DNA from 2 places in the Methylovorus sp. MP688 genome. Region 1 is predicted to be linked to the other one. Evidence: predicted binding sites of a transcription regulator. Region 1 holds the regulator's gene; the other holds the start of a gene.

Region 1 (15,760 bases):
CAATACTTGACCCATCAGCGGACCGAAGTCGAGATCACTGCCGACTTCCCCCAGACGGCTACGTACCGTGAGCTGGTAGTCAAACAGGGTGTTGATGCCCTCTCCCCCGGCAAGGCGGACAGGCTCCAGCCCATCGGGCAGGATCTGATGGAGTGCGGGACATTGCAGGGTAAGCAGGCGACGGGAGGATAACAGCGAGGGCAGCATGACAGGGAATCCGGGGCTAAAGGCGGGTTCGATCATGCACAGGATTGCTAAATCAGGAAATTGCCCTTAAGGGCGAATGACAACTCCTGAGGTCATTTAGATACCGTACTCAAGTATTGAAGCTTTTGCCCTGGAGTGTTGTGGTGCAGGGCTTAGGGCGTATGGTCACTGTCTTGCTTGCTGCCTTCTTGCGCCTGGTGATACTGGTGGGCAAGCTTGGGCACGATATGCAGGATGGCATACGCCAGAATGGCGCTCAAAATGGCGGTGGATTCGCGGCCCAGACCAGCGGCGACGCCGATGGCGGCCGTCATCCACAAGCCTGCGGCGGTGGTGAGGCCATGCACTTCGCCATCGTGCCCATGTTTGATGATGGTGCCTGCGCACAGGAAACCCACACCCGCAATCACCCCTTGTACCACGCGGCTGATTTCAGCGTCGGTGAGCCCGGCCTGTATTGGCACCAGCACAAACATGGCAGCGCCCAGCGCTACCAGCATATGCGTGCGCATGCCGGCGGCCTTGCCGCGGAATTCACGCTCATAGCCCAAAAGCCCGCCCAGCATCGCGGCGATACCCAGACGCAGAACCACGCGCGTGACCTCGGCCCCATTGGGCAGGTCGGAAAACTCGGCCATGATGGTGTTGATGACTTCATGCAGCAGGCTATCCATCCGGTTTCCTTCGTCTTACTTGCTAGCCAGGCTGACGCTACGCCCGCTAGCGGCGGCTTCCAGCGTCGCGACAATCGCGCGGCAATTGGCCTTGGCATCCTGCAGGCTCAGCAACGGGGTTTTATCGTTGAGCACACAGTCGCTGAAATGGGCGATTTCCAGATTGAAGTGGTTGCTGGGCGCGTAGGTTTCGACGTGTTTTTGCCCGTCATCGGTCCACCAGCTGATTAATGGCACATCGCTGGTGCCTGGCAGTTGCCACACGGTATGGCAGATCAGCGAGCCTTTGTTGCCGACAATACGGTATTCGGACTGGCGGCTGCATTCAAAACTCACATCAAAATGCCCGCGTTTGCCATCGCCAAAGTCCAGAATGCCGCTGGCAGAAATATCGGCGCCGCTTTCAGCGTATTTGGCCATGGCCGAGACGGCGAGGGGCTCGCTGCCAAAGCAGTGGCGCAGGGTATGGATGGCATAAGGGCCCACATCCCACATGGCACCGCCGCCATTGGCGGTGTCTTTTGCCAGGCGATAAAGCCGGGCAGGGCGCATCAGGAATGAAAAGCTGGCGTGCGCATAGCGGATATCGCCCAATACCCCCGAGGCCACAATCTCTTGCACGCGCTGATGCTGCGGGTGAAAGCGATACATAAAGCCTTCCATCACCTTGAGGTTTTTTGCCTGGGCAGCGGCTTCAATGGCGTTGATGTCCTCTACCTTGAGTGCCATGGGCTTTTCGATCAGCACATGCTTGCCTGCGGCCAGTGCCTTCAGCGCCCATTCGGCGTGCTCGTCATTGGCCATGGGCAGGTAGACGGCTTCCACGCGTTCATCTTGCAGCAGTGCTTCCAGATTATGGTAAAGCGAGACACCGGGCGTGCCGGGCGCGTATTTTTTCAGGGTTTCGGCCGCGGCATCGGGACGGCGGCTGGCAATCGCAACCAGTTCGGCATTGGGCGCCGCCACGATGGCAGGCAACAGGCGTTCATTGACTCTGGCAGCACCCAGAATGCCCCAGCGCAGGCGAGAACTTGAGCTCATGTACAGGCCTTATGGTGATAAGTGAAGCGTTGAATGATGGCAGAATTCGGTGGCTGCGGCTAGCTGAGCCGTGAGCGGGAGCTAGTTGGCGGCGGGTTTGCTGCTGGCTGCAGCTGGCGGTTTGGCTGACGCCGGTGCTTGTGCCGCTGCTGGGGTAGCGGTGGCTTCCGGGGCATTGCCTGCCTCGGGTGCGGAGGGCGCTGTTGGCCGGATGACCGTCGTTTTGTCGGGGGTGATCTCGGAAACATCGGTCTGATTGGGCATCAGTGAGTCGTAAAGAATCATGATGGAAACACGACGGTTGCGCGCCCGGCCCAGTGGCGTGCTGTTGTCCTCCAGCGGTTGCGAGGCGCCAAAGCCCACGGCGCTCAGGCGTTTCTCATCCAGGCCACTATCCTGCAGCATGCGTACCACGCTGCTGGCGCGCATGGCGGATAGCTCCCAGTTGGAGTAAAACTTGTCGTTATGGATGGGCACATTGTCGGTGTGGCCTTCCACCTGAATCGCATGGTTATTGGCTTTCAGTGCCTGGGCGATCTCGTTGAGCGGACCGCTGGCGATGGGTTGTAGCTCGGAGGCGCCGGGCGCAAACAGCAGGCTGTCGTGGATATCCACCCGCACGCCGCGGTTGTTCTGCATGACCTTGATCTTGCCTTCCAGCACCATGGGGGCCAGGTGGTTGGCGAGATTGTTCGCCATGGCGGTCATGGCTTCGCGCTCACGGCGTTGCTTGTCGTTGCGGCGGGCGAGTTCCAGCGGACGGATGAACGATGGCTGCCCATACAGGCCCTTGATATTGGCATGCTCGTTGTTGCCATCGGGCGGGTTGTTGAGTTGGGGTGTGTTTTCGCCGGTGAAGGCGGTGCCCAGAGAAGATGTCAGCTGCTCGTACTTGCCCTGATTGACTGAGGAGATCGCGTACATGACCACAAAAAACGCAAACAGCAGGGTGATGAAGTCAGCATAGGACACCATCCAGCGTTCCTTGTTGTCCTCGTCTTCCTCTACCTGTCTTCTGCGCATGGATAGGGTTCCGTATCAGCGCATGTAGCTGTTGAGGCGCTCTTCTACCACGCGCGTATGGTCGCCTTGCGCGATGGATACCCAGGCATTCATGAGCATTTCGCGCCGGCTGGCCTCTTGCAATACGTAAGCCTTGAGCTTGCTGCCTATGGGCAGGAACACAATATTGGCGAGGCCCACGCCATAGATCGTGGCGACGAATGCCACCGCAATGCCACTGCCCAGACGGCTGGGGTCGGACAGGTTTTCCATCACATGAATCAGGCCTAGCACCGCCCCCAGAATGCCAATGGTAGGCGCGTAGCCGCCGGCGGAATCCCAGATTTTGGCGGCACTGCGGTACTGGCTTTCGTAATAGTAGATATCAATGGCGCAGATTTCGCGGATCTTGTCAGCGGCGATGCCGTCGATCAGCAGGCGCAGGCCTTTTTTGATAAAGGGGTCGGTTTCGTTGTACAGCTGGGCTTCGAGCTTGAGCAGGCCATCGCGGCGGGCGGTGTGGCTCCAGCCGATGATGCGGCGACTGAGTTCTTTTCTGTCATCCACCGGCGGCTGCACAATCCAGCGCAGCAGCATGATACCCAGCTTGAAATTGGCCGGTTTGCTTTGCAGCAGGACGGCACCAAAAGTGCCAAAAACCACAATCAGGAAAGCCGCAGGCTGAATCAGCGAAGCAACCTTGCCGCCTTCAATGGCTTGCCCCAACAGAATGCCGAAAATGGCGAGTAAGATGCCGCCTAGGCTGCCCCAGTCCATAATTGCTCTTTCATGTAAGCGCGTAATCGAGCAATGGCTTGACTATGCAACTGGCAGACCCGTGATTCGGAGACATTCATCACAGCGCCAATTTCTTTGAGGTTAAGTTCTTGTTCGTAGTACAGACCCATTAAAATCTGTTCGCGCTCGGGCAGGTTTTCAATTGCCTCAATCAGGGTTTCCCGGAAATTGCTGTCGAGCAGGCCTTTGATCGGGTTGCCTGAGTCATCCTGCAGAAAGCGGTCCAGAAAGTGGTCGCCGCCTTCGGATTCATGAAAATCTTCGTAGTAGAGCAACTGGTGGCCGCTGCATTCGCCCAGCATGTCGTAGTAATCATCCAGCGACATCTTGAGTTGCTTGGCGACTTCGCCTTCGGTCGGTGGCCGCCCCAGCACTTGTTCCAGCTGGTTGATGGCACCTTCCACATCGCGCATGTTCTTGCGGATGCTGCGTGGCAGCCAGTCGGCATTGCGCAGCTCATCTATCATGGCGCCGCGTATGCGCTGGGCTGCGTAGGTTTCAAACTGGGCGCCATGCGTATCTTCATAACGATTGATCGCATCCAGCAGGCCCATCATGCCGGCCTGCACCAGGTCGTCCAGCTCCACGCTGGGCGGCAGCTTCGCCTTCAGCTGATAGGCCAGCTTCTTCACCAGCGTGGCATGCTGGTGCAGCAGGCTATCTTTCTGATTGGGTTTTCCCGTGGCCGTATACATACTTTCCTTGCTTGGGCACCTTGTCGTTTAATAGTGTGAGATGGATCACAAGCATTGCTTGCCGACATTCTACACCCGTGCCGCGCGAGCGCCAGCCCGCCTGCGGTTGCGCATATCAATCCGATATGTGCAACCGTGCCTGAGCCGAGGCTACGGCATTGTCTTGCCCTGCGTATTGTGGCCTGGCCTTACAGCGTGATCGAAGTACGCTGAATCTCTGCCAGTATCGCCTGCCGGTAATCCAGCTTACGCGCCAGTGCCTTGAAGGCAGCCGAGGCTTGTGCCATTGGAAATGCATCAATGACCACGCGCCCCAGTTTTTCTGCCCGGCTCAGGTGCTCATCCGCCGGGATCGCCCCCATGAACTCCAGGTCTATCTGCATGAAGCGGCGTGCCACCTGGGCAATGTTTTCAAACACCAGCATGGCCTGGGCCTGGCTGGCGTTGCTCACCACAATACCGAAAGAGCGTCGCCCCAGCTGGCTGCATACCTGCTTGATGAGGATGTAGGCCTGCTTGATCGACTCCGGATCGCGCGTGAGTTGAATCACAATTTCGCCATCGTTGAGCGATTGTAATGGCAGAGCGTTATTATTTAAAACAGTATCGACCAACACGATGTCATATTCCTGCGCCAGCTTGCCGAAGATACGGTCCAGCTGCAGGCCTTCTGCTTGCTGGAACTGCATGCTGCCCTGCTTGGGCAATAGACGGCTGATGCGATAACCCTGCTCGGAAAACTTGATCGCCTTGTTCAAAGGCACGCGCTGATTGGCAACTTCCAGCAGGCTGGGGGTATTGCCCAGCTTGTAATGGGTCAGGGCATCGCCTGTATTGGCGGTGGCGTGCACGATGATGACATTGTTGCCATCATCCTGAATCGAGGCACCGAGATTCTTGATCAGTCTGGCCTGGGCATTGCCCGGCATGGCGGACAACACCGACACGATACGGGGCCGGGGGCCGGACATGATGCGCCGCAGACCGGCAGCTTGATCTTCGCGGAAACTAGACATGATCGGCTCCCATGCTCAGCTTGGTGGCGACTGGCGAGGTATTGCCCATCAGGAATGGCAGCTCGTTATGCTTGAACTGGAAGGATGACGTGTTCTGCGCACCAGCGCGGAACGCGCGATGGATCAGCAGCTTTTTATTGGCGACATGCAGGTCTTCCGGCACGCGCTGACCATTCGCCACGTAATACAGGCGCAGTTTTTCGCGGATGATCACATCCAGCGCGCTGCCGATGGTGGCGGCTTCGTCCAGCTTGGTGATGATGCAGCCATCCAGCTGCTTGACCTTGTATGCACGCACCACATCGGTCAGTGTTTCGCCGGTGTTGGTGGCGTTGAGGCACAACAGCTTCTTGATCGGCTGGCGGGTGCTGGACAGCATGGCGATCTGCTCGGCCACCATGCGGTCTTTCTGGCTGACACCCACGGTATCGATCAGGATGGTGTGCTTGCCCTTGAGCTCTTCCAGCGCAATTTTCAGGTCGGCTTCGTCTTTCACCGCATGCACCATCACGCCCAGAATCTTGCCGTAGATGCGCAATTGCTCATGACCGCCAATCCGGTAGGCATCGGTCGTGATCAGACCCAGCTTGCCAGGACCATGCTTCATGACAAAACGTGCGGCCAGCTTGGCGGTGGTGGTGGTCTTGCCGACACCGGTTGGCCCGATCAGCGCAAACACGCCACCGCGATTGAGGATTTCATCTTCATTAGGGATGGCTTGCAGGTTTTTTTCCAGAATCGATTGCACCCAGGTGTTGGCTTCGGCGCTGGTGCGATGATCAGGCATGTTTTCGGCAATCTGGCGCGACAGCGCAGCACTGAAGCCTGCGGACAGCAGCATGTTCAGTGTGTTGGATTTGACCGGGTCACGGTGCTGGATATTGCCCCAGGAGATTTCCACCAGTTGCGATTCGATCACGCTGCGCATATTGCGGATCTCGTTCAGCATGTCATTGATCTGCTTGTTGGACTGTGGCGCGGCTGCTTGCGCTGGTGTGGTGGTGACCTTGGGGCGTGCCGTGGTGGTAGGTGCAGGCTCGGTACGCACAGCGCGATAAGGTTCGGCTTCGGGTGCAGCCTGACGCACAGGAGGACGTGCCTGGCGTGCAGCGGGGCGTGCCTGCGCAGCTTGCAGGGGCTCCATGGCAGGCGCTGCACGGCGCTTGCTGCTTTGCACCGGGGTATCATCGGACATGAAGGAGGCCATGTCTTCTTCCTTGAAGGCCAGGATCTCGTTACCCCCGTTGACCGCACGGTTAGACAGGATAACGGCATCCTCACCCAGGCTTTTACGGACCATGGCTAATGCTTCGCGGGAACTCGATGCGAAAAAGCGTTTGATGTTCATGCTTGACCTCCAATAAGGCTAGTGACACGGATAGTTTTTGAATCAGGAAGCTCTTCATGCGACAGCACACGAAGATGCGGAATAGCACGGCGCAGGAATTTCGACAGGGCAGAGCGCAGCGGACCCGGTACCAGCAGCACAGGCGTCATGCCCAGTTGCTCCTGCTTGCGGGTAGCGGCTTCGGCCTGTTTGGACAGGGTTTCAGCCAAGCCAGGCTCAATGGCAGCACCGCCAGCATTGCTGCTGCTCAAGGCTTGCATCAACAGGCGTTCCAGCTGGTTATCCAGCGCCATGACGGAGACTTCATTGCCAGTGGGGAACAGCTGCTGAACGATAGCGCGGCCCAGCTGCACGCGGACAAAGGTAGTCAGCTCGCTTGGGTCTTGTGTGCGTGAGGCATATTCGGACAGGGTTTCGACGATGGTGCGCATATCGCGGATGTGCACGCCTTCGCTCAGCAGGTTCTGCAATACCTTCTGCACCACGGACAATGGCAATTGCTTGGGCACCAGGTCTTCGACCAGCTTTGGCGAATCCTTGCCAATATGGTCCAGCAGCTGCTGGACTTCCTGGCGGCCCAGCAAGTCAGCGGCATTGGTGGTGATGATGTGGTTCAGGTGGGTAGCCACCACGGTGCTGGCATCCACTACGGTATAACCCATGGCCTGGGCCTGATCACGCACTGCGGATTCCACCCAGATGGCGGGCAGGCCAAAGGCAGGGTCGGTGGTGGCGGTGCCAGGCAGGGTGCCACTGACCATGCCAGGGTTGATCGCCAGAAACTGACCATGGTTGGATTCGCCGCTGCCGACTTCTACACCTTTCAGGGTGATGCGATAGCCGGAAGGACGCAGTTCCAGGTTGTCGCGAATGTGCACGGTAGGGGCGAGGAAGCCGACTTCCTGGGCGAATTTCTTGCGCAGGCCTTTGATGCGTTTCAAGAGATCGCCACCCTGGGCTTTGTCGACCAGCGGAATCAGACGATAGCCCACTTCCAGCCCGATAACATCGACCGGGAGCACATCATTCCAGCTAGCCTCTTCAGGCTCGCCGGTAGGAACAGGTGGCGGTGCCACCACAGGGTCTTCCGCGCTCTTCTTTTTCTCGGCCACGAAATAGGCCAGACCGGCAAGCAGGGCACCCAGCGTGAGGAATGCAAAGTGTGGCATGCCAGGAATGGCGCCCATGCTGCCGATAATGGCGGCGGTGACATAAATGACCTTGGGGTTGGAGAACAGCTGGGTCACCAGTTGTGTGCCGACGTCTTCCGTATTGGCGACGCGGGATACCACCACACCGGCTGCCACAGAAATCACCAGCGAAGGAATCTGTGCGACCAGACCGTCACCAATGGCCAGCAAGGTGTAATTCTTGATGGCATCGGCAAAGGCCATGTCGTGCTGCACCATGCCCACGATCAGGCCGCCGACGATATTGATGACCGTGACCAGGATGCCGGCGACGGCATCGCCCCGTACATATTTGCTGGCACCGTCCATGGCGCCGTAGAACTCGGCTTCCTGGCCGATCTCGGAACGGCGGCGGCGGGCTTCATCTTCGCCGATCAGGCCGGCATTCAGATCGGCATCAATTGCCATCTGCTTGCCGGGCATGGCGTCCAGGGTAAACCGGGCGCCCACTTCGGCAATCCGGCCAGCACCCTTGGTCACCACGGTAAAGTTGATGATGGTCAGGATCACGAACACCACGATACCCACGGTGTAGTTACCGCCAATCAGGAAGTGGCCAAAGGCCTCAATCACTTTACCTGCAGCATCCGGACCGGCATGCCCCTCGGTCAGCACCACGCGGGTGGAAGCCACGTTCAATGACAGGCGCAGCATGGTGCTAACCAGCAGCACGGTCGGGAAGGCGATGAAGTCCAGTGGCTTGGATGTTTGCAGGCCTATCATCAGCACCATGATGGACAGGGCGATGTTGAAGCTGAACAGCACATCCAGCGCGATGGCAGGCAATGGCAGAATCATCATCGCCAGCAACATGACGATCAGCAGCGGGGCGGCGATGGTACGGCCGCCCAGATGACTCAGGATATCCTTGAGGGCAAAGTTGTTCATCAGGCTGTTACCTCAGTCAGCTTGTGATGGGGATCCAGTGCATCCGGCACATCCAGTTGGGTCGGTGTTTCAGGGCGGAAGCCGCCATGCTTGTTGAAGGCGCGCATCTGGAACACATAAGCGATGATCTCAGCCACGGCGGAATACAGTGCCTGAGGAATTTCATCGCCCAGCTCGGTGTGGGCATAAAGCGCCCGTGCCAGCTTGGGGGATTCCAGCGTCATGATCTTATGCTCGGCGGCCACTTCACGAATCTTCAGGGCCACGGCATCGGCGCCCTTGGCAATCACCACCGGTGCACGCATGCCCAACTCCTTATATTGGATAGCCACGGCGTAGTGGGTCGGGTTGGTGATGACGACATCCGCCTTGGGGATTTCCGACATCATGCGGCGGCGGGCAATCTCGCGCTGTTGCTGACGGATACGTGCCTTGATCTGCGGGTTGCCTTCGGATTCCTTGGATTCCTGCTTGACCTCTTCCTTGGTCATTTTCAGGTTATTGGCATAGGTGGTGAGCTGGTAGGGCACATCAATCGCGGCAATCAGCACCAGGGCGCCCACAATGAAAAAGAAGCTTTTCAGCAGCATGTCTTCCACTTCGGCGATGCTGGTGTGCAAGGGCAACAGGGCAAGCGAGAGGATGGTGTCGACATCATGCGCCACCACGACATACGCCACCGAGCCTACCAGTATGGTTTTGCCCACGGCCTTGAGCAGTTCCACCAGGGCATTTTTGGAGACCATATTGCCCAAACCACTGACGGGGTTAAGGCGGTTGAATTTGGGCACAAAGGCCTGATTGCTGACGTTCCAGCCACCAATCAGGGTAGGGGCGGCAATCGCCATGATGAACAGCAAACCTGCCAGCGGAGCAAAGGTGATTAGCAGACTATATATAGAGTCGGAAATTTTCATGAGCAGCAGATTGCTGTCATAGGCCAGGGCGCGCTCAAAATGCAGGCTGCCGCCCATGGTGTGCTTGAGCGCATCACCAAACTGCGAACTCATCATGGCAATGCCCATGCCGCCAGCCAATAGCATCGCACAGGTCACGAACTCGCGTGAGCGGGGGACATTACCTTCCTCGCGCGCCTTTTCGAGGCGCTTGGGCGTCGCCGGTTCTGTCTTTTCTAAATCGCTGTCTTCAGCCATTTCGTGTCCTGTGTGCCGTGTGTGTGATGGGGATGTGCGGTCCCGCTGACATGGAGCACATTATCAGTGGCTGACCCCATGGAGCATTCCATGAATAAAAGGGGTAAACCCATGCTTAATTCCAATGGCGATGGTGGGCTTGAGAAGATTCAGTACAGATTTTTAAAAAAATTGAAAATAAAAATATATATAAAACAAATACATATTAATTTTATTAAAAATAATTTAAAAAATCCTAAAGTTTTCCTGAAGCCAGCCGATAGACCATTTGTGTGATACGGATTAATGCGTCTTCAAGGGGTTGGCGGCGCGTAGTGCGTATGTTGGTGTGTGTAGCAGCAGCCTGGCTTTAGGGATTTTTTAATAAAATTAGGTTAATTGAAACAATGAGTTATCAAATTAATTCTAATTTTTTAAAAAAATCCCTAAAGTTTTTAAAAGCCGGGCCGATAAATCCTTTGTGTGTAGTCCAGTAGTGTGTGTGGTGGTGTGATTTGTTGAAGTGTGTGGCTTTAACAAATCTGACAATCGTAAACTTGTGTAAGGTTGTGTAAAAATTAAGGTTTTTATAAACAACAACTTATCAAATTGTTTATGATGCATTCCGGGTAAGCGCTAAAGTTTTTCTCAGGCGTGCCGTAATGGAAGTGTGTGTAGTAAATCGTGTGTGTGTCAGGCTGCTTTTAGCGCCTACCCGATGTGTGCAGTAAAGTAGTAAAGCTTAATAGTCCTTTGATTTTAAAAGGTTTAAGCTGAAAATCAGTCAAGTATCCCAGCCGGATGTAGGCGTTTGTAAGACAAACGCCTACATTTCCGCGTCTTCGCGTCTTACGCAAAAAACCGACAGACTCCAGTTATGCCCGCATCCCTTTAGGTTCAAAGTACGTCTCACGCGCCCCACACACAGCGCACACACACACGAGGGACCCAAAATGACTGAAAAAGACATGATGTCTGACATCAAAGACGCCAACCTGAGCTACCTGATGCTCGCCCAACAAATGATTCGCTCCGACAAGGCTTCCGCCATCTTCCGTCTGGGCGTCAGCAAAGAAATCGCGGATGTTCTGGAAAGCCTGACTACCGCTCAATTGCTTAAACTCTCCAGCACCAACATGATGCTTGCCCGCTTTCGCTTCGACGACTGCGCCATTCTGAACATGCTGACCAGCTACACCAAGGATCGTCACCTTGCCAGCGCGCATGCCGCCATCCTGATGGCAGGCCAGGCGCCTGAGGCAATGGCTTAAGGTTTTTGGAAAGCGCCGCTCCGGCAAATTGATCAAGAAGGCAGGCATTATCATGGAAAAGAAAAGCGTAGTTAACGAAGCACAACAAATCCAGTTGGCGATACAGCTGATCACGCTGGGCGCACGGTTGCAACTGCTGGAATCGCAGACGACCTTGTCCCGTGAGCGCCTGATCAAGTTGTACAAGGAGCTGAAAGGCGTATCGCCACCCAAGGGCATGCTGCCATTTTCCACCGACTGGTTCCTGACCTGGCAGCCCAACATTCACTCTTCCATGTTCCTGAATATTTACAATTTCATGCGGGAACATACGGATGTGAACGGCATAACCGCCGTGATCAAGGCCTACCAGCTGTATCTGGATGAAACCGGTACCGAAGATCCCGAAACTGCCGTGCTGTCGCTCACCCGCGCCTGGACTCTGGTAAGATTTGTCGAGAGCAAGATGCTCAAGCTGCAAGCCTGCAGCTGCTGCGGCGGCCACTTTGTGGTGAATGTGTATGACTTGAATCAACACTTTGCCTGCAGCTTGTGCCATGTACCATCGCGTGCTGGCAAAACCAAAAAAACCAGGGAAATGGCTGCCGCCTGAGGCGCCGGGCAAATTCGCGCTGTTGAGGTATCACCACACCGCCAGTGAATAGCGCCCCGCGCGCCAGGGCGCTTGATCGGGGGTAGGGTGAATTACGCAAACAGGCAACATCAACAGCAAGCGACATTGCCACGAGAGGTACTTGCCTGCGCAGGCTCAAGCCATGTCGTGGCGCCTGCCATCCGGCCGGGCGATTTTCTGTCAGCTGACAGTCATTGTCCCTTGTTCATCACCCCGTCTTTTCTAAACCTGCCTGGCGTTCTCCATGGCATCTGAATCTCCTCGTGTATTGCCCGCTACCCTTGCCTTGCTGATACAGCTGGGCATGCTGGGCATCAATTTGGTCATTGCCTTGCTGTTTGGCCAGCTCACCGGGCGCGTATATCCCTTCTGGTTGCTGGTGCTGATACAAGCGGTGGGGGCTTATCTATTGGCCCGGCTTTGGGGCATGGCCTCGTGGTGGCGCCTCATCCATCTCTTTTTTCCGCTGGTCGTCTGGCTCATGGTGCAGCTGCATCTCCCCAATTGGGTGTACCTGGCTGGATTTTTGTTCAGCCTGATGCTGTTCTGGACCACGTTTCGCACACAGGTACCGTTTTACCCCTCCTTTCCGGCAGTGTGGCGGCAAGTGCTGGCGTGGATGCCAGCGCGGCAGGGCTTGCGCATGATTGATATAGGCAGCGGGCTCGGTGACATGGCCATGCACATCGCCAAGGTGCGCCCCGACTGCCAGATGCTCGGCATTGAAGTGGCTCCTCTGCCATGGCTGATCAGCCATGCGCGTGGACGCTGGCGCAGATCCTCCCCCCGCTTTGTGCTGGGGGATTACCACAAGCTGGACTTTCGGGAATTTGATGTGGTGTTTGCCTATCTGTCACCCGCGGCCATGCCCGCGCTGTGGCAAAAGGCGAGTAGCGAAATGCGGCCGGGCAGCCTGCTGATCAGCTATGAATTTGAAATACCGGGCGTACCGCCCGCATTGCAGCAGCCTATTGGTGAAACGGGGAAAGTGCTTTATGGCTGGATCATGCCGGGCATGTGAGCTCACTATTGATCGCGAAGCAGCCGCCTGTTGCCAGAGATCACAATCGGGTTGCCGGAGGCTGGGCATCGTGCGCCATCCTTGATGATACCCAGCCTGCTTTAACCTAAAAATCCATGGTGGCCGATAGCATTACGGTGCGCGGCTGACCAAGATATAACCAGCTGCCGGAGCTGCTGCTCCAGTAGTCGCGACCAAACAGATTCTGTATCCCCAGCCTCAGGACCAATGGCCGCTCGGCCGCGGTGGTTTTGTAGCGAGCACCGACGTCCCAGCGGGTCCAGCCCGGAATACTGCGTGTATTGGCTTCATCCAGATACTGGGCGCTGGTTGACATCATGCGGGCGGTGAGGGTCATGCCTGGCACCAGCGAAAGATCATATTCGCTGCCCAGGTTCAGCTGCCAGCGCGAGACGTTGGGCGCGGTGTTGCCGTCATAAGCATCGCTGCTTGCATGCGTGAGTTTGGGCTGGATGTAAGTCGCCCCGCCAAGCAGGCGTACGCCCTGAACTTCGCCGAACACATTCAGCTCAATACCGCGATTGCGTTGTTCTCCTCCTACCTGGTAGGTCGAGGTGCCATCGCCATTGGAAACCGTCAGCCCGCTTGGTTTTTCAATCTGGAAGGTGCTAAGCGACGTAGTGAAGCGGCCGAAATCGTATTTCACCCCGACTTCGTGTTGCTTGGTCTTCACCGGAGGGAACACCTTGCCTGCATTGGTGGTGCCAATCGGCGCGGTGTCGCCTTGCGTCAGCCCTTCAATGTAATTGCTGTAGATCGACCAGTTTGCACCGGGTTTCCACACTGCAGCCAGCACCGGAGTCACGGCATGCTTGTCATAGGAGGTGGTGCTTTCCCCCGTGCTGCTGTAGTCAATGACTTCTACGCGTTGATAACGTCCCCCCAGGGTAACGCTCAGTCTGTCATCAAGAAAGCCCAAGGTGTCGGCTACGGCCAGAGATGGCAGCTGCAGGCGGTTGGTCTTGTCCGGGTGGGAGTCCATGCCGGCAGTGGATGGGCGGCTAACACTGGGCGGGTTGTAGATGTTGGTGGCAAAACTGCTGAAGCCATAATAGTCGGCCGTATAGCCGCTATCTTTCATCAAGTAGTTGGCGCTGAAGTTGAGCTGATGGCTAACCGCGCCCGTGCTGAAATTGCCACGCACACCGCCCTGTGCAGTGCGGTAATTCGTCCAGTTGGGCCAGTAGTACACGGTGGCTTGCGCATTGCCCTGGGCATCGGCCACGCTGACGTCGGTGGAAAGATAACTCGAGATGGTATTGCTGCCGCCTGCTGCGCCGTAGAGGGTCCAGGTGGGGGTGAGGTCATACTCGGCTTTTGCCAGCAGATAATTGCTTTTGGAGTTGGCATACTCCCAATCCTGCGCAATCCGTTTTTTGGCGCTGGGCGGAGAGGGGATGGTGATGCCGTCGGCAATTCCGAAGCCAGCTGCGCCCTGAGGAGCTTCGTTGTTCATGGTCTGATGCCCGGCATCCAGCGATGCCCGCAGACGATTGCCGCGGTAATCAATGCCGATGGTGGCTGCGCCCAGTTCAACCGATTGCCCTGCAGTGGCGTTTTTGCCGTCGCGATATACGCCATTGAAGCGGATGCCCCAGGCATTATCCTCGCCAAAGCGACGCCCGATATCGACATGGCCACCGAAGTTGCTATTGGACATATAGGTGGCCGTCAGTCGGGTCAGCGGCGTGTCATCCGCCCGTTTTGGCACCATATTGATGGTGCCGCCGACGGCTCCGCCCGCGCCTGGCGCCATGCCGTTCAGGAGGGCGCTCGGGCCTTTCAGCACCTCGATGCGTTCCGCCATCTCCACCGGGGCAGCGCGATTGGATGCGATGCCGCTGATGCCATCAAACAACACGGAATCCTGAACCGAAAATCCGCGTATCAGGAAAATATCCCCGCCAGCGGCCGCGTTGGTCAGGCTGTAAGACACCGTGCGCACGGAAGGGTCGTTGAGCACCACATCCGCAGCGGTGATCGCCTGCTGGTTTTCCATCAGTTCGGCGGTGTAACTCGTGGTGTTGAATGGCGTATCCAGCACATCCTTGTTGCCCAGCAGTCCCAAACGGCTGCCACGGGCGACCTGACCACCCGCGTAAGCGGAGGGCAGGTTTTCTGGTCGCTCAGCGACTGCCGTAACGGCTACGAGCGGTAAGGTGGACATGTCATCCTGGCGCGTGCTTGCGGCTTTGACCGCTACCGCCCGCATGCCATAACTGCCATCGGCCTGCCGGTATGCCTCAAGCCCGCTTCCGGCCAGCAGCCTGGCCAAGCCATCCTCGACATTAAAATTACCCTTCAATCCCTCGCTGGTCTTGCCTTCGATTATCTCGCCAGCGCCGACGAGGTAGATCCCGGATTCGCGCGAAAATCGGGTCAATGCGACGCTGAGCGGCCCGGCGGGAATGTCATACGTGCGCAGGCTCTGGGCGCCGCTGGTTTGTGCGTGGGCTGGAGGCGCCCATACGCCAAGGGCGAGCGCGCCCTCGAGCATGAGCAGGTGAATGGCGAATGCCAGTGGGCGCATCTTGGGGAAACGTGCGGCAGTCGCAGGTGAAGCAGGCTTGGTCTGGTCGTGGTGATACATCAATGCATATCCTTTAGCGTTAAGGGTCTGGAAAAAGCGAAGACCCTTACGGCACGGATCGTTTGGCTACCTTGACGCATCGCGGCCATTGCCACGGGAAGTCATCTTGAGGATGGCGGGAATTCAATGATGAAAGGGGTCTTCTTGCTTGGTATAACCATTGGCAAGGCAAAACCCGGAACTATATTTTGCAAATATTTTTTCAGCGCGCGGATTCCAGCGTTGTCCACCAGGGCAGCGGCTGCTCGACGC
Region 2 (15,760 bases), 940 kb from region 1:
GAAGCGGTGAAGTGGTACCGTATGTCAGCCGAGCAAGGCTTTGTTGAGGCGCAATATGCACTGGGCGTGATTTACTTCAGTCGCGATGGCGGGGTTGCCATGGATTACGACGAGGCGATCAAGTGGTATCGCAAGGCTGCCGAGCAAGGCCATGTGCGCTCGCAGCTTAACCTCGGCATTGTTTACTTGCGGGGAGATGTCGTCCCGCAGGACATCCCACAAGCCCTGAAATGGTTTGGCCTGGCGGCCGAGCAGGGTGACAGCGATGCCCAGTTCAATCTCGGCAATATGTATCTCGAAGGGGAAGGCGTACCGGCCAGTATGGTGAATGGGTATATGTGGATCTGGCTTGCCGCCGAAAATCCGCAGGATGCCCATGGGCGTAGTGGCAAGCGCAAGAAAATACTCATGTACCTCGAAGCCAAGATGACACCGGAACAGCTGGCAGAAGCCAAAGCTCTGGCGCAAACCTGTCAGGCCCAGCATTACCGCAGCTGCAAGCTGGCTTGAAATGACACAATTGTGACCAATAGCGAGTCATCGCTATTGCATCATGTACTTGGCGTCGCCTTCCGCAAGGAGCCCACATACTTATCCACAGAAAATGTGGATGTGTGCAGGCAGGCGCTTTATGAGCTGCAAGACAGCATGGAACAACCGGCTTTATGCCTTGCCCAATCCGGCCGCAAGGCATAAAGCGCCGCATACTGCGGAAGATCATCATATGGCTGCCGCATGGCGCTGAAGAGTTGCTGCAGCATGGTGGTGTCGCCTTCAGTAGCCTGGTCAATCGCCTGCTGCGCCAGATAGTTGCGCAGGACAAAGCGTGGGTTCACTTTGTGCATGGCGGTTCGTCGCGCCTCCTGGGACAGGTTGTCGTGTTTGAGTCGTTCGCTGTAGCGTTGCAGCCAGGAATACAGGGGCGGGTGGAAATCCTGCCACAACTCTTCACGATAAAACGCTGCGCGCAATGCTTCTGCTTTGGGGGCTTGCATATCCATATCGCCCAGCAGGCGGAAGAACATAGTCATGTCGACCTCCGCTCTTGTCATCAATTCGAAAATTTCGCTCATCAAGGCGGCATCATCGTCCTGCCAGTCGCGCAGCCCAAATTTGGCGGCCAGGCCCTGGCTCCATGCCTGCCCATAGGTGCTGTCAAATATGCCCAGGCTTTCAACAAGCGGCGCTGGCTCGGGCAACAACAGCGCCAGCGCTTCTGCCAGCCGTTCCAGATTCCAGCGCGCAATATCGGGTTGACGACCAAAGCAGTAGCGGCGGCCGGAGGCATCCGTGGTGTTCGGAGTCCAGCCGGGATCAAAATTATCTATCCAGCCATAGGGGCCGTAATCAATGGTGAGCCCGAGGATGGACATGTTGTCCGTATTCATGACGCCATGCACAAACCCTACGCGCATCCACTCCGCCATCAGCAGCGCCGTGCGCCGGCAGATCTCGCCGAACCAGATGGGCACACGCTCGTGCAGCGGCATATCGGCGGGGAAAGCCATGTCGGCAAAGTCGCGTTGCATGGTGAATTCGGTCAGGCGGCGCAGCAGATCAATATCCCCGCGCGATGCTGGCAGCTCAAAATGCCCAAAGCGTATGAACGATGGGGCGACGCGACAGACGATAGCGCCGGGCTCGCGTTCCGGGTGACCATCGTAAAACATGTCACGTATCACGCTATCGCCCGTTGCCACCAGGCTCAGTGCCCGCGTGGTGGGGATGCCCAGGTGAAACATGGCTTCGCTGCATAAGAATTCGCGCAAGGAGGAGCGCAATACTGCCCGGCCATCGGCGCGACGGGAATATGGGGTGGCGCCTGCGCCCTTCAGTTGCAGTTCCCAGCGCTCGCCAGCGGCATTCACGGTTTCACCCAGAAAAATGGCGCGGCCATCGCCCAGCTGCCCGGCCCAGTTGCCAAACTGATGGCCGCCATAACAGGTCGCGTAGTGCTGCATGCCGGGCAACAATCCATTGCCGGACAGGGCCTGCAGCATGGCGTCTGATTGCATATCCCCCGCAGTGAGTCCTAACGTGGTCGCCATTTCGGGTGACCACGCCAGCATCCGGGGCGCGCTTACAGGCGTGGCGTCCACCCGCGACCAGAGTGCGCCATGCACCTGGCGCAGCTGGGCGCCCTGTATGGGGTCACCGGGGAGTTCGTTTAGCAGGCGATTATCGAATGACAGCATCATGACCTTGGATATAGGGGTTATTGGGCGGTGGCCGTTGTTGAATGCGTTGCCAGCCTGTGAAGTATCAATGACGGGCAGTGCTTCTTGCGAAGTCTAGCAGAAGCTCGCGATGAATCAGGCCCTGCAATCAAAAGACCACCAGTACCAAAACAAGTTTTGCCGGGCTTGAGCAAGTTTTTTTCATGATAGCCCTAAAGAATGCCCAAAGCCTGCCGATACAGTAGTGTAGATAAGGAGAATTGTATGGATTCCGTGACCAGTGCCACCGTAGCCGCCAGCATGGCCGAGACCAAGGCCGGGCAAGCCGTTAGCATGGAAGTGCTGAAAAAAGCCCTGGATGCACAGGCCACCGCTGCCGCTGGGATGATAGAAGCCTTGCCGAAAATCCAGAACCTGCCTGATCATCTCGGCCAGAATATCAATACCACTGCCTGACCTTCCCCTATCCCTGTTACCTGCCAGTTTGTAGGATGGCACGGATACACTTATCGGCGAAATGCCGATGCTGCCTGAGTAAGTACTAACGTATCATGGGGTATCCCTATCTCAAGATACCATCATGATCAAAATGCAACTGGCCATCAGCCTCAAATATGAAGTGCTGGACCCCCGGGCCGATTTCATCCTCAATCTGCATGCCGCGCAGACAGCGAATCAATCTGTCATGAACGAGCACCTGCAATTCAGCCAGCCATTGCAATATGAGCTGTACGAGGATACGTTCTATGGCACGCGCTATGTGCGTTGCCAGGCCGAGGCCGGCCCGCTGGAAGTGCATTATTCGGCGACGGTGGAAGTCGACCATCAGCTGGAAGCTCCCGACACCTTGCAAGAAGTGGCGATCACCGATATCCCCATTCAATATCTGCGCTACCTTTACCCCAGCCGCTATTGCCAGTCAGATCTGTTGCAAGCATTTGCCAACCAGCAGTTCGGTCACCTGCCACGCGGTTATGCCCGCGTAAAGGCGGTATGTGACTGGGTGCATGGCAACCTCGCCTATTTGCCGGGCAGCACCAACAGCATGAGTGCCGCCACGGATGTCATCGAACAGAAAGCCGGGGTATGCCGTGACTTTTCGCATGCGATGATTGCCTTGTGCCGCGCGTTGAATATGCCTGCCCGCTTTGTAACAGGCGTAGATTATGGCTCCGACCCCGCCAGTGGCCCGCACGATTTTCATGCCTATGTCGAAGTCTATCTGGGCGATCGCTGGTATGTATTTGAACCCACCGGCATCTCGCCGCGTCTGGGCTTGATACGCCTGGGCACGGGTCGTGATGCGGCCGATGTCTCCTTTGCTACGGTGTTCGGTGCGATTAACTCCTGGGCGCCGCTGATCGAGATTGAGGCCTTGCAGGATCCGGCATCCGGTATCGTGCTGCCTCAACACAGCGATCAGGCGGTCTCCACCGACGCTTGAACGTTCAAGCGGCTGCAGCCTGGGATTTGGGTGCGGTATCGACTTCACCGCCGAGGGCGGCCAATAATTCGGGTAAAAGCTGACTCAGCTCACCACTCATCATGACAAAGTCGCTGTCGAACATCTCTTCGGCAGCGACATCTGCCGCCGCTTCTTTCAGCACATCCAGTGCTTCCAGGCGTTTGATCTGCAGCACATCGTTCAACACAAAGGCAATGCGGTCACGCCAGGTCATTGCCAGGCGGGTCACCTGCTTGCCGCCCTGAATATGTTTACGGATTTCCTCGGCTTCAAGGTCATGCCTTACATAACGCACGGTGGCCTTGTCGTCGCCCAGCGCGCGTAATTCACAATCACGATCCACACTGAAGCCATGCGGGGCTTCACTGCCTGCCAGCCATCCTGTCATGGCGCTGGTGGGCGAGAGATTGGTCTTGATCAGGCGCAAGGAAAAGCCATCCACCGATTTGTGCAGTTGCTCCAACAAGGTATCCGCCAGGGCGGCGCTGGCGGCATCCACCACAAACCAGCCATTGGCAAGGTCCAGCCATGCATAAATAGTGCGGCGCAATGAAAATGCACGTGGCCGCAGCTCATCGGCAATGGCTTCCTTCAGCTCTTTCATCTGTTTGCGCCCGGGTTTGTAGCCCTGCTGTTCTTCCAGTTCCAGCGCGCGTGCCTTGGCATATTGGTTGATCACGCTGTTGGGCAGTATCTTCTTTTCTACACACAGTGCAATCAGCACTTGCTGAGCTTGCACATGCACAAATGGTTTGCCGGGACCGGCTGGCGCAATCCAGCCAGCCTGCTGCATTTCAGAGGTCGGGGTGTCTGGCAGGGCGTGACGAGCCAGTTGGTCTTCCAGCGCTTCGACTGGGGTATTCCATTGGGAGATGCGATAAATCTGCAGGTTTTTGAACCACATGGTGCGTACTCAAAAACAAGGGATTTTACCCCAGTCGCCTATTCTTCCTGTGGCTTGATCGGCATGCGGCTTAAAAATTGATTGCTTGCCAGCCTCGCCAAATGGCGCTAGGCATAAGCTTGGGCAGGGGATGCCGACTGTGGGCTGATGGCACGCCAAGGCGGCGTTGCACGCCCGACCAATGGTAGAATTCTGCTCTTTTGTCTGATGGGGCTGCGCATGCATTGCGGGATCGATTACGGGACATCCAACTCTTCGGTGGGTGTTGCGCAGAATGGCGTGGTGACCTTGTTGCCGCTGGAGGGCGAGAGTGTTTATCTGCCATCGGCGGTCTATCGCCAGCGCCCGGACCATCTGGATGAAGAAGACGACGCCCGCATGACGCTTCGTCAGCAGCTGGGCGATGCCCGTGATTTGCTGTTTGGCCGTGCTGCCATTCAAGCGCATACCGAAGGCCCTACCGATGGGCTGTATGTGAAATCTCCCAAGGTGTTTCTGGGGAGCGACCTCAGCCGCGATCAGCTGGAATTTTTCACCGTGATCATCAGTCGCATGCTGGAGCGGCTGATGCAACAGGCGCGCGCGGCGAGTGGTATGCCCTTGCAGCAGGCGGTGATAGGCCGCCCCATTCGGTACCATGGGGTATACGGCGAACGCGGAGATGAGCAGGCACTCACTATTATGCGCGAAGCCGCGCAGGCAGCGGGTTTGCAGGATGTGGTCTTCATGTATGAGCCGCTGGCCGCTGCGCTGGATTACGAAAATGGCCTGGTGAATGACGAAGTGTTGCTGGTGGTGGATGTGGGCGGCGGCACGACCGATTGCTCCGTGGTGCGCGTCGGGCCTCATGCCAGCGCCAGTGCGGACCGTAGTGCTGATCTTTTGTCCTATGCCGGTACGCGTATCGGCGGTACCGATCTCGATATTCACATCGGCTGGCATCAGATCATGCCGCACTTCGGCAAGGATGGAGAGTTGCACCACAAGGCGTTTGATGCCATTTCGGTCAACAGCATTCCCAGCCAGCATGCCTTTTACAACCGGTTTGAAATGCCGGTGCATGGCGAGCCGGATGAAGCGCGCCGCCGCTTGTACAAGGTCTGGCGTGAGCGCCTGACCCACAGTCTGGTGCGTAGCGCCGAGCAGGCCAAGATTCGGCTGACGGATGCGGCTGATACCCATATCAATGTGGATTTTGTAGCGCCAGAGCTGCAACTCGGCATGAACCGCGACCAGATGCAGCAGGCCATTACCCAGGCCACCGAAAAAATCCGCAAGGTGATTGAAGAGGCCCGTGCCGGGGCTGGCGTGCGCATTGATAAAACCTATTTGACCGGCGGCTCGGCGGTATCGCCCGTGATACAGCAGGCGATACGCAATGTGATGGGCGATGACATGCCGCTGGTGACCGGCAATATGCACGGCGGCGTGGCCAGTGGTCTGGCGCTCTATGCCAGTCGCTGGTTTTCGCGCTAGCAGGCGCTCGCTTAATCCGTGGTGCTGGGGCTCCAGAAAGCCTGCCCAACATGCGGGCTCTGCTTGAGTTGATCGATCAGCTGATCCAGTACCAGGCCATCGACCGAGGTGGCTGCCAGCGTTGCTTCAATTTCAATCTCGTTTTCCCCAAAGGCATGCATGACCAGGGCTTGCAGCGGATAACCGGTTTGCTCCAGAGCCTGCTCCAGCAGATACATGGCTTCTTTCTGATGGGTGCGCGCCGCGATGACATATACCGTATTGGTCAGCTCCATTGCCGGTGTATCCATGGGCTGGCGGTTGATACGGTTCACCACGGGACGTAACAGGGTATTGGCGGCCAGCACAAACAGCGCTCCCAGCAGGGATTCCAGCAGAAGATCGGCACCAGCGCAGGCGCCCACCGCCGCGGAGCCCCACAAGGTGGCCGCGGTGTTCAGGCCACGCACATTACCCTGTTCGCGCATGATGACGCCCGCGCCGAGAAAACCTATGCCCGACACCACATACGCCACCACATGCACTGACCCCTCATGCCCGGTCAGCCGGTTCGCCATGTCGACAAAAATGGCGGCGCCCACCGCCACCAGTACATTGGTGCGCAGCCCCGCTGTGCGCTGCCTGTACTGACGTTCAAAGCCGATCAGGCTGCCCAGTACAAACGCCGTACTGAGGCTGATCAGAGTATCGAGTAGCGAGAGGAGGTTGATGTTTTGCCAGGCTTCCACAGAGGGCTCCTTTTATAGCGAGGGTTATCTTGCGAGCGCTAGCATTATCCTGATTTCCTGGAAACTTGTATGCATGATCAGCGCTATGAGCACTGGGTACGCGTCCGGTATGGCTGGTGAGGTCGCGTAGTCATGGCAATGCATGTGTGATCTTGTCCAGCTTGCAGGTCCGCAAGGCAGCAGACGCTGTTAATATAGTGGGCGTTAACATTTCAAATAGGTCGCTGACATGCGTTTACTGATTGCCCTCATCCTGCCCTGGCTGACTTTTTTCACCATTGGCCGTCCCATCGCAGGCATCGTCTGTCTGATTCTGCAAGCCACGCTCATCGGTTGGCTGCCCGCCACCATCTGGGCGGTATATGCGCTCAGCCAGTACAAGACCGATCAGAAGATCGCTGACGCACTGAAGTCGAGATAGTCCATGCAACATTTGCTTGATCTGCTTCAGCAATACGGCTTGCTGATTGTGTTTGCCAATGTGTTTCTGGAGCAGATCGGCTTACCTATTCCGGCTTACCCCACCCTGCTGGTGACGGGCGCCATGCTCACGCAGGGGCAATATAGCCCGGCGCAACTGCTGTTGACTGCCGTGATTGCCTCGCTGCTGGCAGACCTGGCCTGGTATTTTGCCGGACGCCGCTTCGGGCGCCGGGTCATGAGCAAGCTATGCCGCATTTCCCTGTCGCCCGATTCCTGTGTGCGGCAGACCGAATCGGTGTATCTGCGCATCGGGCCACCTGCCCTGCTGTTCTGCAAATTCATTCCCGGCTTTGCCTCGGTGTCCAGCGCGCTGGCCGGTACCGTGGGTACACGGGCCACGACCTTTATCATTTTTGACAGCCTGGGAGCTGCCATCTGGGCGGGCTCAGCCATAGTGCTGGGCACGCTGTTCAGCAGCGCCATTGATGAATTGCTGGATATTCTGAGCGAGATGGGCAAATGGGGCGCGCTATTGCTGGGTATTGCCCTGGTGGCCTTTATACTCAACAAATGGTGGGAGCGGCACCGCTTTATCAAATCGCTGCGCATGGCACGCATTTCGGTGGATGAGCTGGATACCATGCTCAAAAGCGGCTCACGCCCGGTGATTGTGGATGCCCGGCCAGCGCATCTGCAAGGCGATGGCCGTATTCCCGGTGCGCTCAGCATGACCGAGGACACCATTGATAGCGTGTTTATTGATACCGATATCGATACGGATATCGTGCTTTACTGTTCATGTCCCAATGACGTCACTGCGGCCAAAATGGCCAAGCTGCTCATCAAGCGTGGTTACCACAAGGTGCGACCACTCAAGGGCGGCATCGATGCCTGGGTCGATGCCGGTTTCAAGATAGAGCCTTGAGCAAGACTCAGGGCGAGTTACACAAACATCCCGCCTGAGACTTCAATGCGCTGGGCATTTACCCAGCGGTTATCTTCCGATAACAACGATGCCACCATGGGGCCGATATCGTCGGGCAAGCCCACGCGTCCCAGGGCAGTCTGGCTGGCCACAAATTTATTGACCTCGGCGTTATCGCGCACCGTGCCACCACCAAAGTCGGTTTCAATGGCGCCAGGTGCCACTACATTCACCGTAATGCCGCGTGGCCCCAGATCTTTTGCCAGATAACGCGTCAACACTTCCACGGCGCCTTTCATGGCGGCGTATGCCGAGTAACCCGGCAAGGAAAAACGCGCCAGGCCGCTGGAAATATTGATGATGCGTCCCTGATCTGCCATCAGCCCCAGCAGCTTCTGCGTCAGGAAAAATACGCCTTTGAAATGGATATTCACCAGCGTATCAAAGGCTTCTTCTGTCGTTTCGGTGAACGGGACATGGATACCGATACCCGCGTTGTTGACCAGAAAATCAAAGGTATCGCGCTGCCAGTGGGACTGCAGCACCTGTTTCACTTCCTGGGCAAATCGGGCAAAAGAAGTGCTGTCGCCTACATCCAGCTGCAGTGCCACCGCTTTTCTGCCCATGGCCTCAATGCTGCTGACCACGGTTTCTGCTTCCGCGCGCTGGCTGCGATAGGTCAGGATGAGGTCCTGACCCTTGGCGGCGATGCTGAGTGCCATGCTTTTACCCAGCCCGCGGCTGCTTCCCGTCACTATCGCAATCTTGCTTGTCATGATGATGCTCCTTTGAAAGTGGATGATGAATCGTGCTGGTGAACAGTCTATTGCCATCTTTTGTGCGAATAAACTGCCGAAGAATAGTTATACTGTTCATAATTTCATGACAATGGAGTGCGTATGGACAAGCTGGATGCCATGCAGGTATTTGTACGGGTGGCGGAACTGGCGAGTTTTACCCGGGCGGCCGATAGCCTGGGATTACCCAAAGGCAGCATTTCAAATGCAGTAACCCAGCTGGAAGCCCGCTTGGGGGCGAGGCTTTTGCATAGGACCACGCGCAAAGTGCAACTCACGCAGGATGGGCAGCGGTTTTATGAGCGCTGCAAAGATCTGCTGGCCGAGGTGGACGAAGTGGAGAGTCTTTTCCAGCAAACAGAAACCCTGCTACGGGGACGCTTGCGGGTGGATATGCCACTCAACATGGCACATAACCTGGTGATTCCCCAATTGCCTGAATTCATGCAGCGGCATCCTGGCATTGAAATCGAGCTCAGCAGTACGGACCGGCGGGTAGACCCGATCAGTGAAGGGTTTGACTGCGTGGTCCGGGTGGGAGTGCTAACAGAATCGGGCCTGGTAGCAAGGCATCTAGGCACCTTGGAGATGGTGAATTGCGCCAGCCCCGCCTATATTCGCCAATACGGAATGCCGATGGCCCTTGAAGACCTCGCCGCGCATTACATGGTGCACTATGTTTCGGTGCTCGGCGCCAAGCCTTCCGCGTTCGAATATATGGAGGCAGGGGTGAGCCGGCATTGCCTGGTTCCTGCGCGGGTGACGGTCAATAATTCCACCGCCTACAGCATGGCCTGTCTGGCCGGGCTTGGTATTATCCAGGTGCCGCTCGTGGCGGTTCGGACTTATCTGCAGCGGGGCGAACTGTTAGAACTGCTTCCGGAATTCAAGCCAGAGCCTATGCCGGTGTCCCTGCTTTATCCGCACCGACGTCACTTGTCGCGGCGTTTATTGGCGTTCATGGAATGGCTGACGCAAAAAGTGCATGCCTACATGGCGGCCTAAGCGTATACGCGCTTTTCCCGATAAATACCGCCATCAGCCTGGCGGCGTTGTTCCACGGCGCCGCCGCCAAGCATCGACGATCATGGAATAAATCCACAACACGGCCTTGAAGGTGTTGGCGATGGGGATCAGGCTCCAGAACATATTGCCCAATATCTGACGGCACAGCATGTTCTTGAAACAGCTGGTTTTATAGATGGTGGACAGCGAACAGATGCCGAGCGAAATAAAGTAAAACATCAAAAACTTGTAGGGCATGGTGTCTCCCTTCTCTTGTTGTCGTTTTTGTCTGGCGACGGCTGATATGCAGCCCATGCCTGTTGGGCATGATCAGGCAGCGGATCGTTCCAGCAGCAGCATGAATTCATCGGCCGGCACCGGTCTGGAGAACAGGTAGCCTTGGCCGTAATCGCACCCGATCTGCGCTAGCAGGTCGCGTTGTGCGGTCGTTTCCACACCTTCGGCGATCACGCGCAAATCCAGCTTGTGCGCCATGGTGGCAATCGCTTCGCACAAGGCCAGATCCTCGCCTTCGCCCGACAGATTGCGCACGAATGACTGGTCTATCTTGAGGTAATCAATATCAAACTTCTTGAGATAGGACAGTGAAGAGTACCCCGTGCCGAAGTCATCAATCGCCACCTGCATGCCGGCATCGCGGAAATGCAGCAGTTTGTCCGAGATGCCGCTATCGGCATTGAGCAGCAGGCCTTCGGTAATCTCGACCACGATATTGTGCCCGCTCAAGCCCAGTCCACTCAGATATTCCATCCAGTCATGATGCGAATGCGCACGGTCGCGGAACTGCACGGGCGATTTGTTCACGCTCACCTGGAAATCGTCGCCCACGATAGGGATGCATTGTTTCACCAGCTGTGCAGACTGCTGGAATACCCAGTCGCCTATCTCGTGGATCAGGCCGGTTTCTTCGGCCAAGGGAATGAATTCAGCGGGGCTGATAAAGCCCAGCTCCGGGTGTTGCCAGCGTATCAGCGCCTCTGCCTTGTAGATGCGCTGGCTGCTGAGATCGACAATCGGCTGGAAATAGACCGTGAACTGGTTCAAACCCAGCGCATTGCGCAGATCGCGCATCATGCGCATGCGGGCCTGCGCCATGGCCTGCATCATGGGGGTAAAGAAACTGAAACGGTTGCGGCCATTCTTTTTTGCTTCATACATGGCCTGATCCGCATTTTTCAGCAACTCGGCGCTGGTGGTTGCATCTTCAGGGAAAACCGTAATGCCTATGCTGGCGGAGAGATAGACGATTTCGCCTTCCAGGTCGTATGGTGCGGCAAGGGCGTCCAGCACGCGCTGCGCGATCAGGGTCATCACGCTGGGGTCAGGCAGGTTGGCAATGATCACGGTAAATTCATCGCCACCCAGCCGTCCGACGGTATCGGTTTCTTTCAGGTGCCGCTGAATACGGTGGGATGCTTCAATCAGCAGGTAGTCCCCGTGACTGTGGCCCAGGGTATCGTTCACTTCCTTGAAGCGATCCAGATCAATGAACAGCAGCGCAAACTGGCTATGATCGTGCTGCGATTTTTTGATCTCCTGTTGCAGGCGGTCGCTGAACAGGCGGCGGTTGGGCAGTTGCGTCAACAGGTCATAATTGGCCTGGTTCCAGATCAGGGCATCGGCGCGTTTTTTCTCGGTGATATCCGAGAACAGCGCTACCCTACGGAACAGCTTGCCGTCTTCCCCATAAATATTATTGATGGCCAGCCACTCGGCATATTCTTCGCCACTCTTGCGGCGGTTCCAGATCTCACCACGCCATTCACCGGAGGTTTCCAGGGTATTCCACAGCTCCTGGTAAAACTCCTTGCCTTGGCGTCCCGAGCTCAGGATTTTTGGATTCTTGCCGATGACTTCTTCCAGTGAATAGCCCGTCATCTCGCTGAAAGCCGGGTTGATGGTGATGATGTTGTTATCGGCATCGGTCACCAGCATGGCTTCGCTACTGTGCTCGAATACGGTATGCGCCAGGCGTAACTCCTCTTCGGCCTGCTTGCGCGCGGAAATGTTTTCGGAGGAAATGATAATGCCCTGTATGGTCTGACTGTCATCCATCCATGGCGTGATCATCCAGCGGGTCCAGAGATGCTGGCCATCCGCTCTTATCCACAGGTCCTCTTCCTCTTCCAGCCGTTCGCCGGCCAGCGCCCGTTGATGCGCCAGGCGCCATTTTTCCGGGATGTCGGGATGCACATCATAGTGGTTCAGCCCCAGCAGGCTGCCCTGCTGATGACCGAATTCTTCTTGCCATTGGTTGCTGCAGGCCAGATAACGCATGTCACGATCAAACATGGCCACACAGATGGGCGCCTGCTGGATAAACATTTTTTGCTGTTCCACCGCCTGCTTCAGCGTGGTTTCGGCCAGCTTGAGCTTGGTGATTTCGAGCCGCGTGCCGCTCATGGTCAGCGCTTCACCCTGTGATGATCGACGGGTTACCCGTCCGCGATCTGCCACCCATATCCAGTGGCCGTTTTTATGGCGGCGACGCGACTCGCTGGCAAAGTAATCGGTCTCCCCTCTGAGATGCGCTTCCAGTGCCTGTACCAGCTGCTCAAGATCATCCGGGTGGCAGAGCGCGCGGCAACTGTCCGCGGTGCAAGGCTCCAGCTCATCCGGCGTATATCCCAGCATCTCCGCCCAGCGCGGATTGACGATACAGTCCCCGCTCCGTATATCCCACTCCCAGGTCCCAGCCGCCGTGCCATCAATAATTTGCTGCAATCGCTGGTGCTGATTGGCCAGCTCGGCAGTTTTAGTTTTGACGCTTCTGCGCAACAGGAAAATCCACAGCAGGACGATGGCCCCCACCAGACTCAACAAGCCCAGTGCCGGCGCGATATAGCGGCTGTAAGGCAGCAGCACCGGTGATTGCCCTACCCATTTCTGAAACATCTCGATCTTGTCTTCACGCGGAATCCGCGCCATGCCGCTTTCAATCAGCTGCAGTGTGTCAGTGGCGCCCTTTTTCACCGCATAATGAAACTGCCCCTGATACAGCTGGAACGCCTTGCGGTATTTTTGCGTAGGGTCCAGTTTGTAAAGGTAGTAATTGGCCGGGTACTCATCCATGCAGAACAGCTTGACCTGCTCATCCAGCGCGCCTTTGATCAGGGATGTGTAATCCGGGTAGAGCTTGAAGTTGGTAACGGAGTCCGCCCGCAGTCGTTCAATACAGGCATCGCCTGCCTGCACCCCGATCAGAAACCCGCGCAGGTCATGCGCGGAGGCAATGCCGGGAATGCTGGCATGGCTGTAGATGGCGACGGGGAGATTGGCATACGGCTGTGAAAAGTCATAAGTCGCATCGCGGTCCGGCGTGCGGAACATCATGTCGATGACATCCGCATCTCCGTTGAGCAACGCTTGCTGGGCCTGATCCCAGTGGGTGGCGATCAGCTCGACCTTGATGCCAGTTTCCTGCTCCCAGCGTTTCCAGATATCCATCTGGTACCCCTCCAGATTTCCGCTGGCATCGCGAAACAGATAAGGCGGGTAGTTATCATCCGAGATGACGCGCAAGGTTTGTGGCTGGGCGTGTGCGGATATGGCAGAAAAACCGAGCAGCGCCAGTGCCATGATGTGCGCCATGCACATGCGGCTGGCCAGACGCCGGGTTTGAGGCAACAACCAGCCTGCCACTACGCGGTTTAATGCACCGGTAGCGTAGCTTTTAGGGCTGATGTCGAGAGCGACGCGCAATGTAGTTGTGCCAATATTCAAGAGAGATGGGGCGGCGTGGAACCAGCCTGAAGTGAGCAAACCCCATGCCCTGCTTTATTATTTTTAGGCCCTTCGGGTGCGTGAGCTGCAAGCCTAAACAAGTTGCCGGGGATGTGCAATAGTCTGCGATCGGCATGGGGCGGTGTAAAATGCAGCAGCCCACTTCGCCTGCCTACCATGCTGCCCTTGACGCCCACTTCCCATTATCTTGCTGCGTATCCCGCCAGCCTTGTCACACAGGCGCTTGATGTTATTCGGCAGGGAAAACTCGCGGAGATTTTTCTGGTGAAATACCCTGAGCCGCATGCCATCCGAACCGACAAAGGCCTGTACGATTTTGTGGTGAAAATAAAAGACGAGTACCTGCGCAATAGCGGACAACTCAGCCGGGTGGCATATGACAGCAAACTGCACATCGTGCGTCATGCGCTGGGCACGCATACGGCCATCTCGCGGGTGCAGGGCGGCAAGCTCAAAGCCAAACGCGAGCTGCATGTGTCGGGGCTATTTCGCAGCATGCCGGAGGCATTCTTGCGCATGATCGTGGTACATGAACTGGCGCATTTCAAGGAGCGCGACCACGACAAGGCGTTTTACCAGTTATGTTGCTATATGGAGCCGCATTATCACCAGCTGGAGTTCGATTTGCGGGTGTATCTCACCTATCTCGATGCGGGCGGCGAACCGCTGTGGGAGCCCAGAAGCGTGCCTTGAGGTTCAGTTGCCGCTGATAATGCAGTTGCGGCCCAGCTGCTTGGCCTGATAGAGGCGCTGGTCCACGCTGTTGATAAAATCCACAGACTCATCCTGGTAACCAGGGATCACGGTACCCACACCCACGCTGATGGTGAGTACCGGGCCGATCAGGGATTTTGCATGCGGAATCTGCGCCTTGAAAATCAGCTTGCGGCAGCGTTCGGCAATTTTTTTGGCGGCATCGCTATCCGTCTGCGGCAGCACCAGGACAAACTCCTCTCCGCCAAAGCGGGCAAAAAAGTCGTTCGCCCGTGTGCCCGCACTGCTCAGTATTTCCGCCACCTGCTTCAGGCAGTCATCGCCCTGAATATGTCCGTAATGATCGTTGTACTGTTTGAAGTAATCGATATCCAGCATGATGAGGGACAGCGGCTGGCTGTTGCGCCTGGCATTGGTCCATTCCACCTGAATGATGGAATCGAACATGCGGCGATTGGCGACGCGTGTCAGGCCATCCTGGAAAGACAGCTCTTCCAGTTCTTTTTGCAGTTGCAGCAGTTTTTCTTCGGTTTTCTTGCGCTCACTAATATCAAACATGAAGCCGATCAGCGCTTCGACTTCGCCATCCGCATTGCGCAGCACATGCACCACATCGCGGATCCAGATGTATTCGCCATCCTTGGTCAGCGCCCGGTAATCCGCCTCGTGATCAATCCCGGAGCGTGATTGTGACACGCAATAATCCACTACCCATTCACGGTCTTCCGGATGCATGCGCGCGGCCCAGTCGCCTGCGCTCACCCAGCTCTCAGGGGCCCAGCCCAGCAGCGTTTCGATCTGCGGGCCGATGTAGCTGAACGTCATGGTGCGCCAGTCTATTTTCCAGGGAATCGCTTTGGTGGATTCCAGCAGGGTTTTATAGACGGTGCTGTCTTCTTCAGGGGGTTTTACCGGGTTGCTCATATTGGCGGGTGACGCGTTGTCCTGTGTCATGGGCTGTGTAGGCATATTTTAGACCATATGCAGACACAGCCGTATCGCGGGTTAGATAGAGTGATATCCGCCGTGCGGATAAGGAGAGGCCTGCGCTTAATGTGTTTGCATGCGGGCCATGCGCTTGATGGCCTGAGGTGGATGCCCCAGGGTGCGGATGAAGGCCCGGCGCATGCGCTCGGGGTCGGCAAAACCGGTTTCCCGCGCCACCACGTCAATCGGGTGCCGTGCGGTTTCTATCATGGATTTGGCCGCTTCCACGCGCAGGTTTTCAATGGCTTTGGCGGGTGATTGCCCGGTCTCGGCGCGGAAAGCCCGGCTGAACTGGCGCGGGCTCAGGTGCGCGACATCGGCCAGGTCTTCCACGGACAAAGGTTTGTGCAGGTTGCTGCGGGCGTAGGTCAGCGCAGTCTGGATGCGGTCGGAC

What was found. The regulator FliA, encoded in region 1, starts transcription of late flagellar genes. The targets are predictions, from matches to a motif close to CTAAAGTTNNCNNAAANNNTGCCGATANNA.
Region 2: MPQ_RS13075 (YjfB family protein) is a predicted target of FliA. The motif match lies at 2,390-2,419, and genes of this name have one in related genera.

The regions. Positions count from the first base shown of each region.
Region 1 is NC_014733.1:824,538-840,297, forward strand. It holds gene MPQ_RS14035 (hypothetical protein) at 1-243, opposite strand, end outside; gene MPQ_RS04075 (MgtC/SapB family protein) at 360-881, opposite strand; gene MPQ_RS04080 (Gfo/Idh/MocA family protein) at 897-1,922, opposite strand; gene motD (flagellar motor protein MotD) at 2,004-2,945, opposite strand; gene MPQ_RS04090 (flagellar motor protein) at 2,961-3,701, opposite strand; gene MPQ_RS04095 (RNA polymerase sigma factor FliA) at 3,683-4,417, opposite strand; gene MPQ_RS04100 (motr) at 4,606-5,433, opposite strand; gene flhF (flagellar biosynthesis protein FlhF) at 5,426-6,781, opposite strand; gene flhA (flagellar biosynthesis protein FlhA) at 6,778-8,859, opposite strand; gene flhB (flagellar biosynthesis protein FlhB) at 8,859-10,013, opposite strand; gene MPQ_RS04120 (hypothetical protein) at 10,125-10,289, shown strand; gene flhD (flagellar transcriptional regulator FlhD) at 10,946-11,263, shown strand; gene flhC (flagellar transcriptional regulator FlhC) at 11,316-11,855, shown strand; gene MPQ_RS04135 (class I SAM-dependent methyltransferase) at 12,121-12,897, shown strand; gene MPQ_RS04140 (TonB-dependent receptor) at 13,004-15,508, opposite strand; gene MPQ_RS04145 (FecR domain-containing protein) at 15,711-15,760, opposite strand, start outside.
Region 2 is NC_014733.1:2,747,495-2,763,254, reverse strand. It holds gene MPQ_RS13085 (tetratricopeptide repeat protein) at 1-510, shown strand, start outside; gene MPQ_RS13080 (YdiU family protein) at 630-2,195, opposite strand; gene MPQ_RS13075 (YjfB family protein) at 2,442-2,633, shown strand; gene MPQ_RS13070 (transglutaminase family protein) at 2,758-3,621, shown strand; gene MPQ_RS13065 (recombination-associated protein RdgC) at 3,626-4,546, opposite strand; gene yegD (molecular chaperone) at 4,766-6,022, shown strand; gene MPQ_RS13055 (MgtC/SapB family protein) at 6,034-6,750, opposite strand; gene MPQ_RS13050 (YqaE/Pmp3 family membrane protein) at 6,980-7,171, shown strand; gene MPQ_RS13045 (DedA family protein/thiosulfate sulfurtransferase GlpE) at 7,175-8,098, shown strand; gene MPQ_RS13040 (SDR family NAD(P)-dependent oxidoreductase) at 8,116-8,874, opposite strand; gene MPQ_RS13035 (LysR family transcriptional regulator) at 8,998-9,900, shown strand; gene MPQ_RS13030 (hypothetical protein) at 9,934-10,158, opposite strand; gene MPQ_RS13025 (EAL domain-containing protein) at 10,231-13,623, opposite strand; gene MPQ_RS13020 (YgjP-like metallopeptidase domain-containing protein) at 13,822-14,358, shown strand; gene MPQ_RS13015 (sensor domain-containing diguanylate cyclase) at 14,362-15,333, opposite strand; gene MPQ_RS13010 (GlxA family transcriptional regulator) at 15,430-15,760, opposite strand, start outside.